3 regions of the Enterobacter sp. CFEC122 genome follow, and region 2 is predicted to be linked to each of the others. Evidence: predicted binding sites of a transcription regulator. Region 2 holds the regulator's gene; each other region holds the start of a gene.

Region 1 (5,497 bases), on a different contig from region 2:
AAATCGCGGGCAACGATTTTTTTGCCGTAGCCGAGGGTGAGATGTTCGCCGCGCAAGCGGGTGATTGAATCTGTCATTTCTTGCGTGACTCCTGAACGAGCAAGACGATAAGGTAAATGCCGCCGAGGCTGACGGTCACCACGCCCACCGGAAGCTGGTATGGCATAAACAGCCGCTGGGCGCAGAGATCGGCGGCCAGCAGTAACAGCGCGCCGCACAGCGCCGCCTGAGTTAATCCCCAGCGCGCCGTCCCGCTTAGACGTCGAGCGATATGCGGCGCAACAAGGGCGATAAACGAGATCGGCCCGGCGATGGCGGTAGACGCTGCGGTCAGCAAGACCGCCACCAGCATCAGCATCAGGCGCGAGCGCTCGACGCTCACGCCCAGCGCGCAGGCGCTGTCGTCGCCCATCTCCATCAGCCGCATGCGTCGCACCAGCAGCAGCGCGCCGATAAACATCAGCACAATCAGCGGCGCGGCGGGCCAGGTTTTGCCCCACGTCAGGCCGTTGAGAGAACCTGCGTACCACAGCCCGGCGGAAAGCGCCGTTTCCAGCGAGGCCTGCAGCAGCAGCCAGGTATTGAAGGCCATCAGCATCGCACGGATGCCGATACCGATAATGATCAGCCGGAAGGTGTCGATGCCGTTGCGCCAGGCCAACAGCCAGATAACCAGCGACGTCAGAATGCCGCCCGCCATCGCCGTGAAGGTAATGGCCGTCAGGTGCTGGCCGAACAGCACCATCGCCACCAGCACGCCGCTCCAGGCCCCGGTATTGAGGCCCATCACGTCCGGGCTGCCGAGCGGGTTGCGCATCAGCGACTGGAATATCGCGCCGCTGACGCCAAGCGCCGCGCCGACCAGGATTGCCATCGCCACGCGCGGCAGTCGCCACTCGGTGACCACCATGGTGATGTTACGCGGCGCGTTGCCGGTGAGAGCGTGAAAGACCTGCGCGAAATCAAGCGTTACGGCACCGCTTTGCAGGCTCCAGACCGCCAGCAGCAGACTGGCGACGACCAGCAGGGAGACGCTGGTGACTAAACGCCGGGACGGGGCCCTCATGCGCCACCTCCGCGTTTACGGCGCACCAGGAAAATCAGCACCGGCGCGCCGATAAAGGCGCTGACCACCGAGACGCGCAGTTCACCCGGCACCAGCAGGCGGCCCAGCACGTCGGCAAACAGCAGCAGGGCAGGCGTCGCCAGCAGCGTCACCGGCAGGGACCAGCGGTGATCCGCCCCCACCAGCCAGCGCGCCATGTGCGGCATCATCAGGCCGATAAAGGCGATCGGCCCGACCACGGCGGTCGCGCTGCCGCACAGCACGGTGATGGCCAACAGGCCAATCAGCTGCGTGCGCGCGACGCGGTTGCCGAGCGCGGTGGCGGTGTCGCTGCCGAGGCTCAGGCTGTTCAGCGCCCGGCTTAACGACAGCGCTACGGCGGCGGCAATCATCACCGGGATCGCCACCACTTTCAGCGTTTCAAGAGTGCGGATATCCAGCGAACCGGCCTGCCAGAAGCGCAGCTGGTCGTAAACGTCCGGGTTGAGCAGGGCGATGCCGTTGGACAAGCCTTCCAGCACCGCGGCAAGCGCCACGCCCGCCAGCGTCAGGCGTACCGGGCTCAGCTGTCCGCCGCCCTGGCTGCCGGTAAACGCGACCACCAGCGAGGCGGCCAGCGCGCCGCAGAAGGCCATTACCAGCTGCTCAGACGGAGAGGTGAAGCCGAACAGCGCCGCGCCGAGTACGATGGCAAAGCTGGCGCCGGCGTTCACGCCGAGAATGCCGGGGTCCGCCAGCGGGTTGCGGGTGAGGGTTTGCATCAGGGCACCGGCAAGGCCGAGCGCGCCGCCGGCCAGCAGCCCGGCAAGGGTGCGGGGCAGGCGGGCGTCGAGCACGATAGTGCAGTCAGCGCTTTGGCAGGTGCCAGTAAGCGCATCAACGATGACGGACGCGGGAAGCGGCTTCGCGCCGACCAGCAGGCTGAGTGCAATCGCCAGGATTAACAGCAGCAATAAAACGGGCACGGCAACGGCGCGCACCGAAGATGAGGAAAACGACATAGCAACATCCATGATTTGATAATGATAGTGATTATCGTTATCTATCTTATTTGGCTATGTTAGCATGTGCGCCCATGGAATGGGTAGAATTACACTCAAGGCTTTGTCATGAATCAAAAATCCTGGCTGCTCAACCTCAGCCTGCTTAAAACGCACCCGGCGTATCGCGCCGTGTTTATTGCCCGCTTTATCTCCATTTTATCCCTCGGCCTGCTCGGCGTGGCCGTGCCGGTACAGATCCAGACGATGACCCACTCCAGCTGGCTGGTAGGGCTATCCGTCACCTTAACCGGCGGGGCGATGTTTATCGGCCTGATGGTCGGCGGCGTGCTGGCGGACCGCTACGAGCGTAAAAAGCTGATCCTGCTGGCGCGCGGCACCTGCGGCGTGGGCTTTATCGGGCTGTGTCTGAACGCCATGCTCCCTGAGCCGTCGCTGATGGTCATTTATGCCCTCGGGCTGTGGGACGGCTTCTTCGCCTCGTTAGGCGTGACGGCGCTGCTGGCGGCGACGCCCGCGCTGGTCGGGCGCGAGAACCTGATGCAGGCGGGGGCGATCACCATGCTCACCGTGCGCCTCGGCTCGGTGATTTCGCCGATGGTGGGCGGCCTGCTGCTGGCAACCGGCAACGTGGCGTGGAACTACGGCCTGGCCGCGGCGGGGACGTTTATCACCACGCTGACGCTGCTGCGCCTGCCGCTGCTGCCACCTCCGCCGCAGCCGCGCGAGCATCCGCTGAAGTCCCTGATGGCCGCGATTCGTTTCCTGTTCAGCAACCCGCTGATTGGCGGGATTGCGCTGCTCGGCGGCCTGCTGACGATGGCGAGCGCGGTGCGCGTGCTCTACCCGGCGCTGGCGGGCGAGTGGCAGATGAGCGCCTCGGAAATAGGCATTCTCTACGCCGCCATTCCGCTCGGTGCGGCCTGCGGGGCGCTGGCCAGCGGCAACCTGGCACAGAGCGCGCGGCCGGGGTTGATTATGCTGCTTGCCACGCTGGCCTCGTTTATCGCCATTGGCTTCTTCAGCCTGATGCCGGTCTGGGCGCTGGGGGTGATGTGTCTGGTGATCTTCGGCTGGCTGAGCGCCATCAGCTCGCTGCTGCAGTACACCCTGATCCAGACCCAGACGCCGGAAGGAATGCTCGGGCGCATTAACGGCCTGTGGACCGCGCAAAACGTCACGGGCGATGCCATTGGCGCGGCGATCCTCGGCGGTCTGGGGGCGATAATGACCCCGGCGGCGTCCGCGAGCAGCAGCGGGTTTGTGTTAGCAATGGTTGGTGTGATCTTATTGGTGGCGCTGGTGGAATTGCGCCGGTTCAGGCAGGAGAGTGTGGTGACCTTGTAGGTCGGGTAAGGCGGAGCCGCCACCCGACAAAACGCCCGGTGGCGCTGCGCTTACCGGGCCTACGGGGATCGTGCCTGTTATTTAAACATCGCATTCAAACGCTGCAACACCAGCATCGCGCTGTAATAATCCAGGCGGAACGTCTCGGTTCCCAACGCCCATACGCGCTTGTTTTTTACCGACGGCAGGTGCGCCAGCAGCGGGTTAGCGTAAATCGCCGCCACGTCTTTCTCGTCACCGGCAAACACAAACAGCCCTTCGCCGTTCAGCCCCGTCGCCAGGTTTTCACCGCCCAGCTGGATAATGTCGTGGCGCTTGCCCTGGCTTGTTGAGGTCTGCAACCCGGCAGGCAGGTCCGCCAGCGTAAAGCCCAGCTGGTGCAGCAGCTTGCCCTGCGCCGATTCCGTGGTCCACAGGTTGGCGGAATGCGCGGCGGCGGTGTAGACGATGGCGTTCACCGGCTGCGGCGGCAGCGTCATCTGCTGTTTCACCTGCGCGAGCTGTTTATCAAACGCGGCAATGCGCTCTGCGGCCTGCTTTTCGTGTCCGGTGATCGCGCCCAGCTGGGTCAGCAGCGCCTGCCAGCTCTTGTCGTCGTAGTTGATGATAAGTGTCGGCGCAATGGCGGAAAGCTGATCGTACAGCGCCAGCGCGGAATCCCCGCCGGTAGCGCTGATCAAAATCAGGTCAGGCATTTGCGCGGCCACCGCTTCAGCGCTGGGCTCGCCGATATACAGCCGGGCAACCTTGCGCTGCTTCGCGATATCGCCCCACTGGCGCAGGAAACCCTGTCCATCCGCCACGCGGTTGTTCGGCGTGGTCGCGCCGCTGGCGACGACCGGTGCGTCAATGGCCAGCAGGGAGCCGGTTAAGGTCACGCTGGTGGAGACAATGCGCGTCGGTTTGTGCTCAAGGGTATGTACCCCGCGGCTGTCGGTCACCTGACGCGGCCAGTCGGCGGCAGCGGCTGAGGTAAGTCCTAAAACAAAAAGTGATAATAAAAGCAGGGGATTACGGAAAACGGCAGGGAATTTCACAGCGCGGGATCCTGTTTTGTTGGAGATAATGCTTCTCATTTTCATGGTTGCCGCAACGGGATGCAAGCTTTTGTCGCACAAGTTATTTGCCCGACGGTTGACAGCGAAGCGATGTGGGATTAGGTTAGCCGACGAAAATATAAATGATAATCATTATTGATTCTTTTATCATTTTGAGGAGGATGATATGGATACGTCCCTGGCTGAGGAAGTTCAGCACGCCGCAACCACGCTGGAATCAGACCGTTTTTTCTTTATGTCACCTTACCGCAGCTTTACCACGTCAGGCTGCTTTGCCCGCTTCAGTGAACCCGCCGTCGGCGGTGACGATCCGGCGGGTCGCTTCCAGCAAAAATTAGCCCAGGCCTTCCGCACGGCAAAAGCCAGCGGTATTGCTCACCCGGTGATGGTGGGGGCGATCCCGTTCGACACCCGCAAGCCCTCGTCGCTGTTTATTCCGCAACGCTGGGAGACCTTTTCCCGTCCCGCACGTCAGCAGTCCGCACGCTATTTTTCCGGCGCGCAGGCCCTGAAGGTGACACAACGCGCCGAGATCCCGCCGCAGCCCGTCTTCGAAGAGATGGTCGCTCGCGCCGCGTCGCTGACCGCCACGCCGCAGGTGAACAAGGTGGTCCTGTCGCGCCTGATTGATATCGCGACCGACAAACGCCCGGACAGCGGCGCCCTGATGGAGCGCCTGATCGCCCAGAACCCGGCGAGCTTCAACTTCCACGTGCCGCTGGAAGACGGCGGGGTGCTGCTGGGCGCCAGCCCGGAGCTGCTGCTGCGCAAAGAGGGGGCGCACTTTAGCTCGCTGCCGCTGGCGGGCTCCGCGCGCCGTCAGCCTGACGATGTGCTGGATCGCGAGGCGGGCAACAAGCTGCTGGCCTCCGAAAAGGACCGTCACGAGCACGACCTGGTCACCCAGGCGATGAAGGCCATTCTGGCACCGCGCAGCCACCATCTCAGCATGCCTGATTCTCCTCAGTTGATTACCACGCCGACGCTGTGGCATCTGGCGACGCCGGTTGAAGGCGAGGCGCGTG
Region 2 (5,497 bases):
CTACCAGAACGATAAGAAAACCAAAGTCGATTACCTCCACTCGCTGGGTGCGAAATACGACTTCAAAAACGATCTGGTTCTCGAAGCGGCATTCGGCCAGGCGCAAGGCTATATCGATCAATACTTTGCCAAGGCCAGCTATAAGTTTGATATTGCGGGTAGCCCGCTGAGTACCAGCTACCAGTTCTACGGTACGCGCGACAAAGTCAGTAACGGTGGCGTCAATGATATCTACGACGGCACCGCGTGGCTGCAGGCGTTAACCTTCGGCTACAAGGTCGGTCAGGTTGATTTACGTCTGGAAGGCACATGGGTGAAAGCGGAAGGGCAGCAGGGCTACTTCCTGCAGCGTATGACCCCGACCTATGCTTCCTCCAACGGTCGTCTTGATATCTGGTGGGATAACCGCTCCGACTTCAACGCCGACGGTGAGAAAGCGGTCTTCTTCGGCGCGATGTATGACCTGAAAAACTGGAACCTGCCGGGCTGGGCCGTGGGCGCTTCTTACGCTTACGCCTGGGATGCAAAACCTGCCGACATGGCAACACCGGATGCTTACTACGATCCAAACTATCGCCTGAAAGAGTCTTCCTACAGCCTGGATGCTATCTATACCCTGCAGGATGGCCGCGCGAAAGGCACGATGTTCAAACTGCACTTCACCCAGTACGACAACCACTCCGATATCCCGAGCTACGCGGGCGGTTACGGCAACATCTTCCAGGATGAACGTGACGTGAAATTCATGGTTATCGCACCGTTCACCATCTTCTGATGAATCGTCCGGCGGGTTAGATCCCGCCGGACCGGAGACTGCAAATGATGAAAAAAATCGTAATCGTCGCGCTGTTGGCATCGGGGCTGGTGGCGTGTGCCCAGACTCAGGCACCGAAAGAGGACTCCCGCCTCAAGGAGGCCTACAGCGCCTGCATTAATACTGCGGAAGGATCGCCGGAGAAAATTGAAGCCTGCCAGAGCGTGCTGAACGTGCTGAAGAAAGAGAAAGCGCACGAGCAGTTCGCGACGCAGGAGAATGTCCGCGTGATGGATTACCAGGCCTGTATCCAGGCACGTAAAACCGGTAACGATCAGGAAGTGGCGAAGCGTTGCGATAAGATCTGGAACGAGATACGCAATAATAATAAATAAGTTGCTTTACGCCCGGTGGCACTGTGCCACAGGGCTTTTTTCTGGCAAAAAAAAGCCAACCTTACGGCTGGCTCAGAGTATGAACACTCACTTATTTTGCGTCATGCGCATGTTCATTTTCGCGGCAATCGCCTTCAGCGCAGTGACCATAAAGGTACAGGCTGTGGTTGGTCAGACGGATGCCGTGACGCGCGGCGATTTCACGCTGGCGCGCTTCGATAGAGTCATCGCTAAATTCAATGACCTTGCCACAGTCGAGGCAGATCAGGTGATCGTGGTGCTGCTGCTGGGTCAGTTCGAAGACAGATTTACCACCTTCGAAATTATGACGGGTGACAATGCCCGCGTCATCAAACTGGTTCAGCACGCGATAGACGGTAGCCAGCCCAATCTCTTCACCCATGTCGATAAGACGTTTATAAAGGTCTTCCGCACTGACATGGTGATTGTCTGGACCCTGAAGCACTTCGAGGATTTTTAACCGAGGAAGCGTAACTTTCAGGCCAGCCTTCTTTAATGCGGTATTGTTGTCAGTCATGCGGAATCTGTCCTGTTGCTAAACGATTCACTTCTGTAGGAAGTGACAGAAAATGCACCCGGGATAATGCGTCTCATTATAGAACTGCCATGGCTAAATGAAAACTGCAAGTCTCAGGCAAAATATGCTTATAAAAATGGGGTATCACCAACAAACTTGCTCGGTGGAAAACCACATTTTATCAGGGAGACATTGTACAGGTCTGGGCGAAAAAGTTAAAAGATTGTAGCAATTAATTTAATCGGTTTGACCTGGTGCGCGGGCGCAACCGCCGTTGCGCCGCGATAAAAATCAGGCGTTGAGAATATCGTCCAGGTGCAGTTCTTCACGGATCTGCTTAACCCATTTCTCGACGCGCTCTGCAGTCAGTTCTGGCTGACGGTCTTCGTCGATGGCCAGACCCACGAAATGATCGTCATCGGCCAGGCCTTTGGACGCTTCGAAGTGGTAACCGGCGGTTGGCCAGTGGCCGACGATCACAGCGCCATTCGGCTCAATGATGTCGCGGATGGTACCCAGCGCGTCACAGAAGTACTCGGCGTAGTCTTCCTGGTCGCCACAGCCAAACAGGGCAACCAGCTTACCGTTGAAGTCCACTTCTTCCAGCGTCGGGAAGAAATCATCCCAGTCGCACTGGGCTTCGCCGTAGTACCAGGTCGGAATACCCAGCAGCAGAATGTCATAGCCTTCGAGATCTTCTTTGCTGCTCTTGGCGATGTCATGCACATCAGCAACGTCTTTACCGAGCTGTTTTTGAATGTTTTTCGCGATATTTTCGGTATTGCCGGTATCACTGCCAAAGAAAATGCCGATGATTGCCATGAGTAAAATAACCTCTTGAAACTTAATAGTATGGTGGCGCAATTCGGCCACGGATAAGGGCAATAATAGCAGAACTGGCAACCCTGCGGAAACAGCTATCGCGCAGGACTGCACTCTGTGCTACATGAAAAGGGTAATTAAGGGAATTTTCAGACTTATGCTTGGCTGCGCAGCATCTCAAGCTGGGCGATCAACATCTCTTCAATGAGCTCGCTGCGGCTAATATTTCGCGCGTCGGCCAGCTCGTTAAGCGCATCGACCGCGTTGGCGTTGAGCTTCAGTTCGACACGCTTAAGCCCACGATTTTTATCGCGTTTAAGCTGATTGCGTTTATTGATACGCAGCTGTTCATCGCGCGAAAGCGGATTCGTCTTCGGTCGTCCCGGGCGACGCTCATTCGCGAACAGATCTAGTGTCGTACGGTCCGTTTGTTCTTTGGCCATGATTCTGAGACTTCGGGGGAAACACGCCGCCCTGCTAATGCCCGGGCGATAAGCGCGCCATCATACATCACCAAAAACGGCGCGCCAACGACTGGAAGCCCGCAGCCTTCCAGTCGCTCTCTTTTTAATCAATTTGCAGTATCAGCAAGATAGCGGCGAATGGCGCGCAGCACGGCGTCAGGTTTTTCCGCATGCACCCAGTGCCCGGCTCCGGCAATGACGTGGGCGCGAGCCTGCGGGAATTGCGCCAGTATGGCGTCGCGGTACGCGTCGGTAACATAAGGGGAGTTACCGCCGCGAATAAAGAGGGTAGGGTGCGGCCAGGCGGGCACGGTTTCCCAGCCCACGATATTGTTGTACTGGTTCCAGAGCACCGGCACGTTAAAACGCCACTGGCCGTCAACAAACGACTTCAGCAGGAACTGGACGACGCCTTCTTCATCAAGATGCTCACGCATGACGGCAGCCGCCTGCTGACGCGTCGCGGCACTCGCTTCGGTGACCGCATTGATGGCGGCAAAAATTTCGTCGTGACGGCGGACGTCGTAATCCACGGGCGCAACATCAATCACCACCAGGCCGTTAATACGCTCCGGGGCCAGCGCCGTCAGGGCCATCACCGCTTTACCGCCCATTGAATGCCCGATGAGGGTCACCTTTTGCAAGTGGTTGGCATCCAGCGTATCCAGCAGATCCTGCGCCATCGCGGCGTAGGTCATCTCGTCGGAACGGCCGGAAAGACCATGATTGCGCATATCGATCTGAAGAATATCGTGGTCGGTAACCAGCTCGCGCGCCAGCACGCCCAGGTTATCCAGGCTGCCAAAAAGCCCGTGAACCAGTACGATGGGAGAATTATTGTTCGGCGATTGTGCAGTTTGCGCTCGGGTATTCAATTTCATGGCAAAGTTCTTTTTTTACGTATGTCAGGTTAGGGTATCATGTTGACCATTCTGCCGCCCGGCTGCAAGGTTCCAGTTTAATCTGACTTTTGCCGCCAACCTGGTTTGACGCTATCCGCTGTTGGGATTTGACCTTATAATCCCAATGACTTGTATTCAGATAAGATATCGCACTGGATTAAGATGAAAACAATCGAAGTTGATGACGAACTCTATCAGTATATTGCCAGCCAGACGCGGCATATCGGGGAGAGCGCGTCCGACATTTTACGGCGCATGCTTAAAATTTCCGCCGCTTCACAGCCTGCTACCCCAGTCACCAAAGATGTCGTGTCTCAGCCAAGCGTTGTTGCACAAGCAAAACCTGCCGTGACACCGGCAAAAGATAAAGTGCGCGCGATGCGCGAGCTGCTGCTCTCCGATGAATATGCGGAGCAAAAAAAGGCGGTTAACCGCTTTATGCTGGTGCTGTCTACACTTTATTCACTGGATAACAAAGCGTTTGCTGAAGCGACCGAGTCGCTGCACGGTCGTACTCGCGTCTACTTCGCGGGCGACGAGCAGACGCTGCTGCAAAATGGCAATCAAACCAAACCCAAACATGTTCCTGGCACCCCGTACTGGGTGATCACCAATACCAATACGGGCCGCAAGTGCAGCATGATTGAACATATCATGCAGTCCATGCAGTTCCCGGCGGAATTGATTGAGAAGGTTTGCGGTACAATTTAACCCTTGCATCAGAAGGACCCGGTAATGGCAAATCACAGCCGTGCAGGCCAACCTGCACAACAAAGCGATTTGATTAACGTCGCTCAGCTGACCGCGCAGTATTACGTGCTGAAGCCGGTCGTGGGCAACGCAGAACACGCAGTGAAGTTTGGTACATCTGGTCACCGCGGCAGCGCGGCTCGCCACAGCTTTAACGAACCGCACATTCTGGCCATTGCTCAGGCCATTGCGGAAGAGCGCGCTAAAAATGGCGTTACCGGTCCTTGCTACGTGGGGAAAGATACCCATGCGCTGTCTGAACCGGCCTTTATCTCCGTGCTGGAAGTTCTGACTGCGAACGGCGTCGATGTGATTGTTCAGGAGAACAACGGCTTCACCCCAACGCCTGCGGTCTCTAACGCCATCCTGGTGCACAACAAAAAAGGTGGCGCGCTGGCTGACGGTATCGTGATCACGCCATCCCACAACCCGCCGGAAGACGGCGGCATCAAATACAACCCGCCTAACGGTGGCCCGGCAGACACCAACGTCACCAAAGTGGTGGAAGATCGTGCGAACGCCCTGCTGGCTGACGGTCTGAAAGGCGTGAAGCGCATCTCTCTGGATGCGGCCATGGCGTCCGGCCACGTAAAAGAGCAGGATCTGGTTCAGCCGTTCGTGGAAGGGCTGGCGGAGATCGTCGATATGGCGGCCATCCAGAAAGCCGGCCTGAAGCTGGGTGTGGATCCGCTGGGCGGCTCCGGTATTGAATACTGGAAACGTATTGCCGAGCACTACAAGCTGGATCTGACCATCGTGAACGATCACGTCGATCAGACCTTCCGCTTTATGCACCTGGACAAAGACGGCGCGATCCGCATGGACTGCTCCTCCGAGTGCGCGATGGCGGGCCTGCTGGCGCTGCGTGATAA
Region 3 (5,497 bases), on a different contig from region 2:
GCCAGCTTATAGCGAACCTGACCTTTGCGGGTTAAAAAAGGCACCGATTCCGCAGAAACCTGGAAGGTGCTTACGCGCCCATCTTCTTCTGTCACTTTGACGTCCAGCGTACCCTGTACAGACTGGTTTAGATCCTGAATAACAAACGGCCCTGGCGGAACGTTGCTTTGGTAAATGACACGGTCAGCCAGGCTAACCGTTACCGTGGCGTTAGTTTGCGCGATGCCGGTAATTTGTGGCGCGTAGCCGCGCAGCGACCATGGCAGCATGCGCTCATCGCTAATCAGGGAGGCACCGGTATAGGTGAAGGCATCAAAAATAGCGGACTGGAAATCCGTTTCACCCAGTGTGAGTTTGGCTCCGAGCGAGGGGAGAGGACGGAACATATAGAGGCGTGAAAAGCGCCCGTCATTCTCTGAACCTGCGTCGGTATGGGTTTGTGTATACTGATAATCACCGCGCAGTCGCCACGCGCCCATATTCGCGCCGGCAGTGCCATAAGTGTTGACGTTATCCGTGCTGCTGCCATCGTTCGGCTGGTAATGACTGGCAAAAAGATTGTAATCCAGTAGTACGCCCGGCACGCCGTTGTCCCAGGTTGAAGGGGGCATCCAGTCTGCGGCACGGTACTGTAACCAGGCCTGAGGTATCGTGACCTTCAGCGTCTGGCTGGATTGCTCAAAATTAAATTTAATATCCGGTTTTGATGCAAAGTCGACGCACCCGTCTTTTTCCGCCAATGCGCTACGGATATTGTCCTGCAGAGCAAATGTATCGGCCAGTTCAGGTGGAATACAGACTTGTACGCTCTTGTCTATCTCCTGCCAGCGGAGCTGCCAGCCATTTGCCAGCGGGATATCACCAATTGAAACGGTAACAAAATAGTCGCCTGGTGTGATCGATATTTGATCTTTAAAAAGAGATAAATCAACGCTGCCACGCTGATCTTTATCGATGGCATTGATGTTAAATTCGGTAGCGGAGGCAAGTTCCGCCATAAACAGGGACGTCATAATAATTATGCATTGTAATTTATATGTCATTGCCCTGTTACTCAAATAAATACATTCAACGCCGGCTGACATTAAATGCCAGCCGGTTTAATTTGAAACATGGCGTAGTTATTTATACGCCAGAATATAGTTGGCTGTAGCTTCCACCTGGCCAGCAGTCGCCGTTTTACCCGTTACCACTTCCATTAATGCTTTGAAGTGCAGCGTTTGAGTCGTTGAGCCTGCCAGCAGAGCAACCTCATTAGCAGCACCCAGCGTGATGTTGGCTTCGGCGTTATTCAGAAGACGAACGCCCACGTTCTGTGCACCACTTGCATAGGTATTGGTCATCAGACTGGTGTCGGTCGCGTCTGTCGCTGAGCTGGTAAACGTGACATCGACTTTGGTCACTGGTGTATCAGTCTAGTCGGCCGGATCGTCAAGCTGGCAGTTTTCCAGATTGATATCAACCGGAACTGCGGAAGACTTCTTGTTGGCATTGATCACGGCTGTGGTCACTTCGCCGAGATCGACTTCTTTATCAACGCTGTCTGGTGCAATGCTGCAAGGCGCATCAATAACAACGCCTTTGAATTTGATTTTTCCCGACCCCTGCTCGGCAGCAAAGGCGGAACCCGATACTGCGGCAGCGATAGTTACAGCTAATAGAATTTTTTTACCCATATACATGAAAATATCATTTTTCAAACGAATTCATACTCTGAATATAAGTTTCAAAACGCAAATGGAGTATATGGGAGGACGAAGGGGAGATGCGATTACTGCATCTTAAAGCTATTTTAAGATTATATTAATATATAATTAATGTTGATTGTAAGCATCGGCTAACATTCATAATATATGCAGTAACTCAGATAATAGACTGATAAAGTTTCATCATTCTATTTCTATAAGCTATATATTTCGCAAGGGCTTTGTTGGCAACAAAATAACGTATCATTTCTATCTATATCTTAACGTTTCGAAAGTCTGCCTCCGTATTATACGGAGGCAGACTAATCCTAACCGATACCTGCAGATTGCAATAACACCAGGCTTAAGCCCATGACCGACATTCCACACAGCACGCCATAGCTGGGGTTGTTATTGGGATCGATCTCTTTCGCCAGCGGCATTAATTCATCGACGGAAAGCGCCACCATAATCCCGGCAACAGCGGCCATAATGGCGGCCATCACGACAGGGGAGACCAGGCTTCCGAGAATCAACCAGGCCAGGACACCGCCGAGGATTTCAGCCATCCCGGAAATTCCTGCCCAGAATACCGCGGTACGTTTCGAGCCCGTGGCGGCATACACCGGTCCGGCGACCGCCAGTCCTTCAGGAATATTGTGTAAGGCCACCGCCAGCGCGATGCCAAAGCCCATTTCCAGATTGCTGCTGGCCGTCACGTAGGTCGCGACCCCTTCCGGGAAGTTATGCAGGCTAATCCCCAGCGTGAGCAGAACCGCCGTTCGCTTAATATTCCGCGGCACAGGCGTTACGTTTTTCTGCATTAAATCCTGCGGATGCGCGTGGGGTAGCATCCGGTCGAGGGCAAAGTAACCCAGCAGGCCAACGACAAACATGCCGTAGCCCAGCAGGGGAGACATCCCGTCGGTGCCCAGCGCAGCAGGGAGCATCTCCATCAGGGAGATAAGCAGCATGATCCCGGCAGCAAAGCCCAGCGAGAAGGCCAGCACGCGGTTTGACGGCTTCTGACCAAGCACGCCGAGGATTGCGCCGATAAAGGTCGCGGCGCCCGCCAGTATGGTCAGGATCAGAGGGACTGACATGGATTGCTCCTTATGATAATGATTATCATTAATATAAATGATTCATTTCTGGCAAAGCGAGGGGCGACCCCCGGCTTTACACATTCCTTACATTCAAAATTCCTGATGATGATCTTCACGCTTATCAGCGTTCATCTTTGTCCGATTGCGCGTAATGTAGCACCATTAAATTGACACCTTCTGTAAGGATATCATCATGACTTCTTCCCGTATGCCAGCCCTGTTTTTAGGCCACGGCAGCCCAATGAACGTTCTGGAAGATAACGTCTATACCCGCGCATGGCGTCATCTGGGCGAGACGCTGCCGCGTCCAAAAGCGATTGTGGTGGTATCTGCGCACTGGTTCACCCGCGGCACGGGCGTGACCGCCATGGAAGCGCCAAAGACCATTCACGATTTTGGCGGCTTCCCGCAGGCGCTGTATGACACGCATTATCCGGCCCCCGGCTCGCCTGAGCTGGCACAAAGGCTGGTGGAACTGCTGGCGCCTGTTCCGGTTGCGCTGGATAAAGAAGCCTGGGGCTTTGACCATGGCTCATGGGGCGTGCTGATCAAAATGTATCCTGATGCGGATATCCCGATGGTGCAGCTGAGCATCGACAGCACCAAACCGGCTGCCTGGCATCTGGAGATGGGGCGCAAGCTGGCGACGCTTCGTGATGAAGGCATCATGCTGGTGGCAAGCGGCAACGTGGTGCACAACCTGCGCACGGCGCGCTGGCATGGCGAAAACACGCCATACCCGTGGGCGACCGCTTTTAACGACTACGTCAAAGCGAACCTGACCTGGCAAGGCCCGGCTGAGGCGCATCCGCTGGTGAACTATCTGGATCACGAAGGCGGTTCGCTCTCTAACCCGACCCCAGAGCACTTCCTGCCGCTGCTGTACGTGCTTGGCGCGTGGGACGGTCAGGAGCCGGTTACGATCCCGGTCGATGGAATAGAGATGGGAAGTCTGAGTATGCTGTCGGTGCAGGTAGGGTGAAAATATGCCCGGTGGCGCTACGCTTACCGGGCCTACAAAACCGTAGGCCGGGTCAGGCGAAGCCGCCACCCGGCAGATCTTACTCCACAAAAATATGCGGGTAGAACCGCGACAGATCCTGCGTGATCAGCGCGCGATCTTCGCGAATGCCAATTCCGGCAGGTTGATCGTTAATGAGCCAGCTGCCAATTAGCGTATAGCTGTCGCCAAATTTCGGCAGTTGATAGAACGCCTGGACGATCATCCCTTCCTCGCCGTAAGGCCCTTCAACCGCTTCCAGCGTTTTACCGTTTTCGATGATCGACACGTTAGCGCCTTCGCGGGAGAAGATCGGCTTAACGACGTATTTCTCCATCTGCGGGTAATCATCTTCCGCAAAGTACGCTGGCAGCAGGTTAGGGTGATTCGGGAACATCTCCCACAGCATCGGCAGCAGGGCCTTGTTGGAGATAATGCTCTTCCAGGCCGGTTCCAGCCAGCGCACGCCCGCGTCTTCCAGCTTGGTGGAGAACATCTCGCGCAGCATATACTCCCACGGGTAGAGCTTGAACAGGTTGCTGATGACCTGATCCTGCATGTCCGTAAACTGACCTTTTTCACCCAGGCCGATATCCTCGATATAGAGGAACTCGGTCGCCACTTCCGCTTCGGCGGCGCAATCCTGCAGATACTGAACCGTGCCACGATCTTCTTCCGTGTCGCGGCAGCAGGCGAGATGCAGCAGGTTGAAGCCAAACTGCTCGCGCAGCTCGGCAAAGCGCTCGATCAGCTTCTCCTGCAGGCTGTTGAACTGGTCGCTGCCTTCCGGCAGGTTTCCGGCGTTCATCTGGTCTTCCAGCCAGATCCACTGGAAGAATGCCGCTTCATAGAGGGAGGTTGGCGTATCGGCGTTGTTTTCTAAAAGCTTCGGTTCACCCACGCCGTCCCACGCCAGATCCAGGCGAGAGTAAAGCGAAGGCTGATTCGTTTTCCACGACTGGCGGACAAAGCTCCAGGTGTGCTTTGGAATGCGGAACTTGGCCATCAGCTCGTCGCTGTCGATGACTTTTTCCACCACCTTGAGGCACATCTGGTGCAGCTCAGCCGTGACCTCTTCCAGCTTCTCAACCTGGGCCAGGGTGAGCTTGTAGTAAGCGTCTTCACACCAGTACGGCTCGCCGTACATGGTGTGGAAGTTAAAGCCGTACTCGGTGGCTTTTTCGCGCCAGTCTGGGCGCTCGGTAATACTGACTCGTTCCATGATTAGCCGCCCATTGAGCGAGTAGAGGTGCCTGATGCACTGCGCTGCATGCTGGTCTGTTTCGCCACAGACTCACCGAACCCGCCGCGGGTGATGGTGCTGGTGGTCGCAGGCTTCGGCGCCATCGCGGTTTTCGGTACGGTTACGGTGCGGCCCGGAGTCGCTGCGCCGTAGCCTTTACCGCTGGCATCGGTATATTGACCGTAAGCCGGGCTGGCCGGGTTTTTCGAGCTAAACAGCGGCTGCTGCTGGTAGCCCGCACCGCCGCCCATCAGACGGCCCATCATGTAGCCTGCCATCAGCGGCATCCAGAAGCTGCCGCTGGACTGCGCCTGTGCCTGATTTTCAGGTGCCGTGCCTGCCTGAGCCGGTGCCTGCTGGCACTGACCTTCACCAAATTCCGCTACGCAGTCTTCGCGTGAGGCATATTTCGGCGCGGTGCGTTCTGCTTCTTTCAGCGCGTTGGTGTAGGCCGTTTTACATT

What was found. The regulator Fur, encoded in region 2, represses iron uptake genes when iron is present. The targets are predictions, from matches to a motif close to ATAATAATGAGAACNACTATCAA.
Region 1: a site for Fur is predicted at 2,083-2,105, ahead of fepD (Fe(3+)-siderophore ABC transporter permease). Genes of this name have one in related genera too.
Region 3: a site for Fur is predicted at 2,801-2,823, ahead of zupT (zinc transporter ZupT). Genes of this name have one in related genera too.

Annotation. Positions count from the first base shown of each region.
Region 1 covers NZ_JBRIQR010000002.1:310,777-316,273, forward strand. Annotated here, with positions in the region: gene fepC (iron-enterobactin ABC transporter ATP-binding protein) at 1-77, opposite strand, end outside; gene fepG (iron-enterobactin ABC transporter permease) at 74-1,066, opposite strand; gene fepD (Fe(3+)-siderophore ABC transporter permease) at 1,063-2,067, opposite strand; gene entS (enterobactin transporter EntS) at 2,176-3,414, shown strand; gene fepB (Fe2+-enterobactin ABC transporter substrate-binding protein) at 3,492-4,451, opposite strand; gene entC (isochorismate synthase EntC) at 4,639-5,497, shown strand, end outside.
Region 2 covers NZ_JBRIQR010000053.1:19,001-24,497, reverse strand. Annotated here, with positions in the region: partial or broken gene ACVCAM_RS23940 (OprD family outer membrane porin) at 1-775, shown strand, start outside; gene chiQ (ChiQ/YbfN family lipoprotein) at 823-1,149, shown strand; gene fur (ferric iron uptake transcriptional regulator) at 1,241-1,687, opposite strand; gene fldA (flavodoxin FldA) at 1,979-2,509, opposite strand; gene ybfE (LexA regulated protein) at 2,665-2,952, opposite strand; gene ybfF (esterase) at 3,081-3,854, opposite strand; gene seqA (replication initiation negative regulator SeqA) at 4,038-4,586, shown strand; gene pgm (phosphoglucomutase (alpha-D-glucose-1,6-bisphosphate-dependent)) at 4,611-5,497, shown strand, end outside.
Region 3 covers NZ_JBRIQR010000016.1:54,091-59,587, forward strand. Annotated here, with positions in the region: gene ACVCAM_RS13130 (fimbria/pilus outer membrane usher protein) at 1-1,043, opposite strand, end outside; partial or broken gene ACVCAM_RS13135 (fimbrial protein) at 1,122-1,682, opposite strand; gene zupT (zinc transporter ZupT) at 2,015-2,788, opposite strand; gene ygiD (4,5-DOPA-extradiol-dioxygenase) at 2,985-3,773, shown strand; gene ACVCAM_RS13150 (glutathionylspermidine synthase family protein) at 3,853-5,013, opposite strand; gene ACVCAM_RS13155 (DUF1190 family protein) at 5,016-5,497, opposite strand, start outside.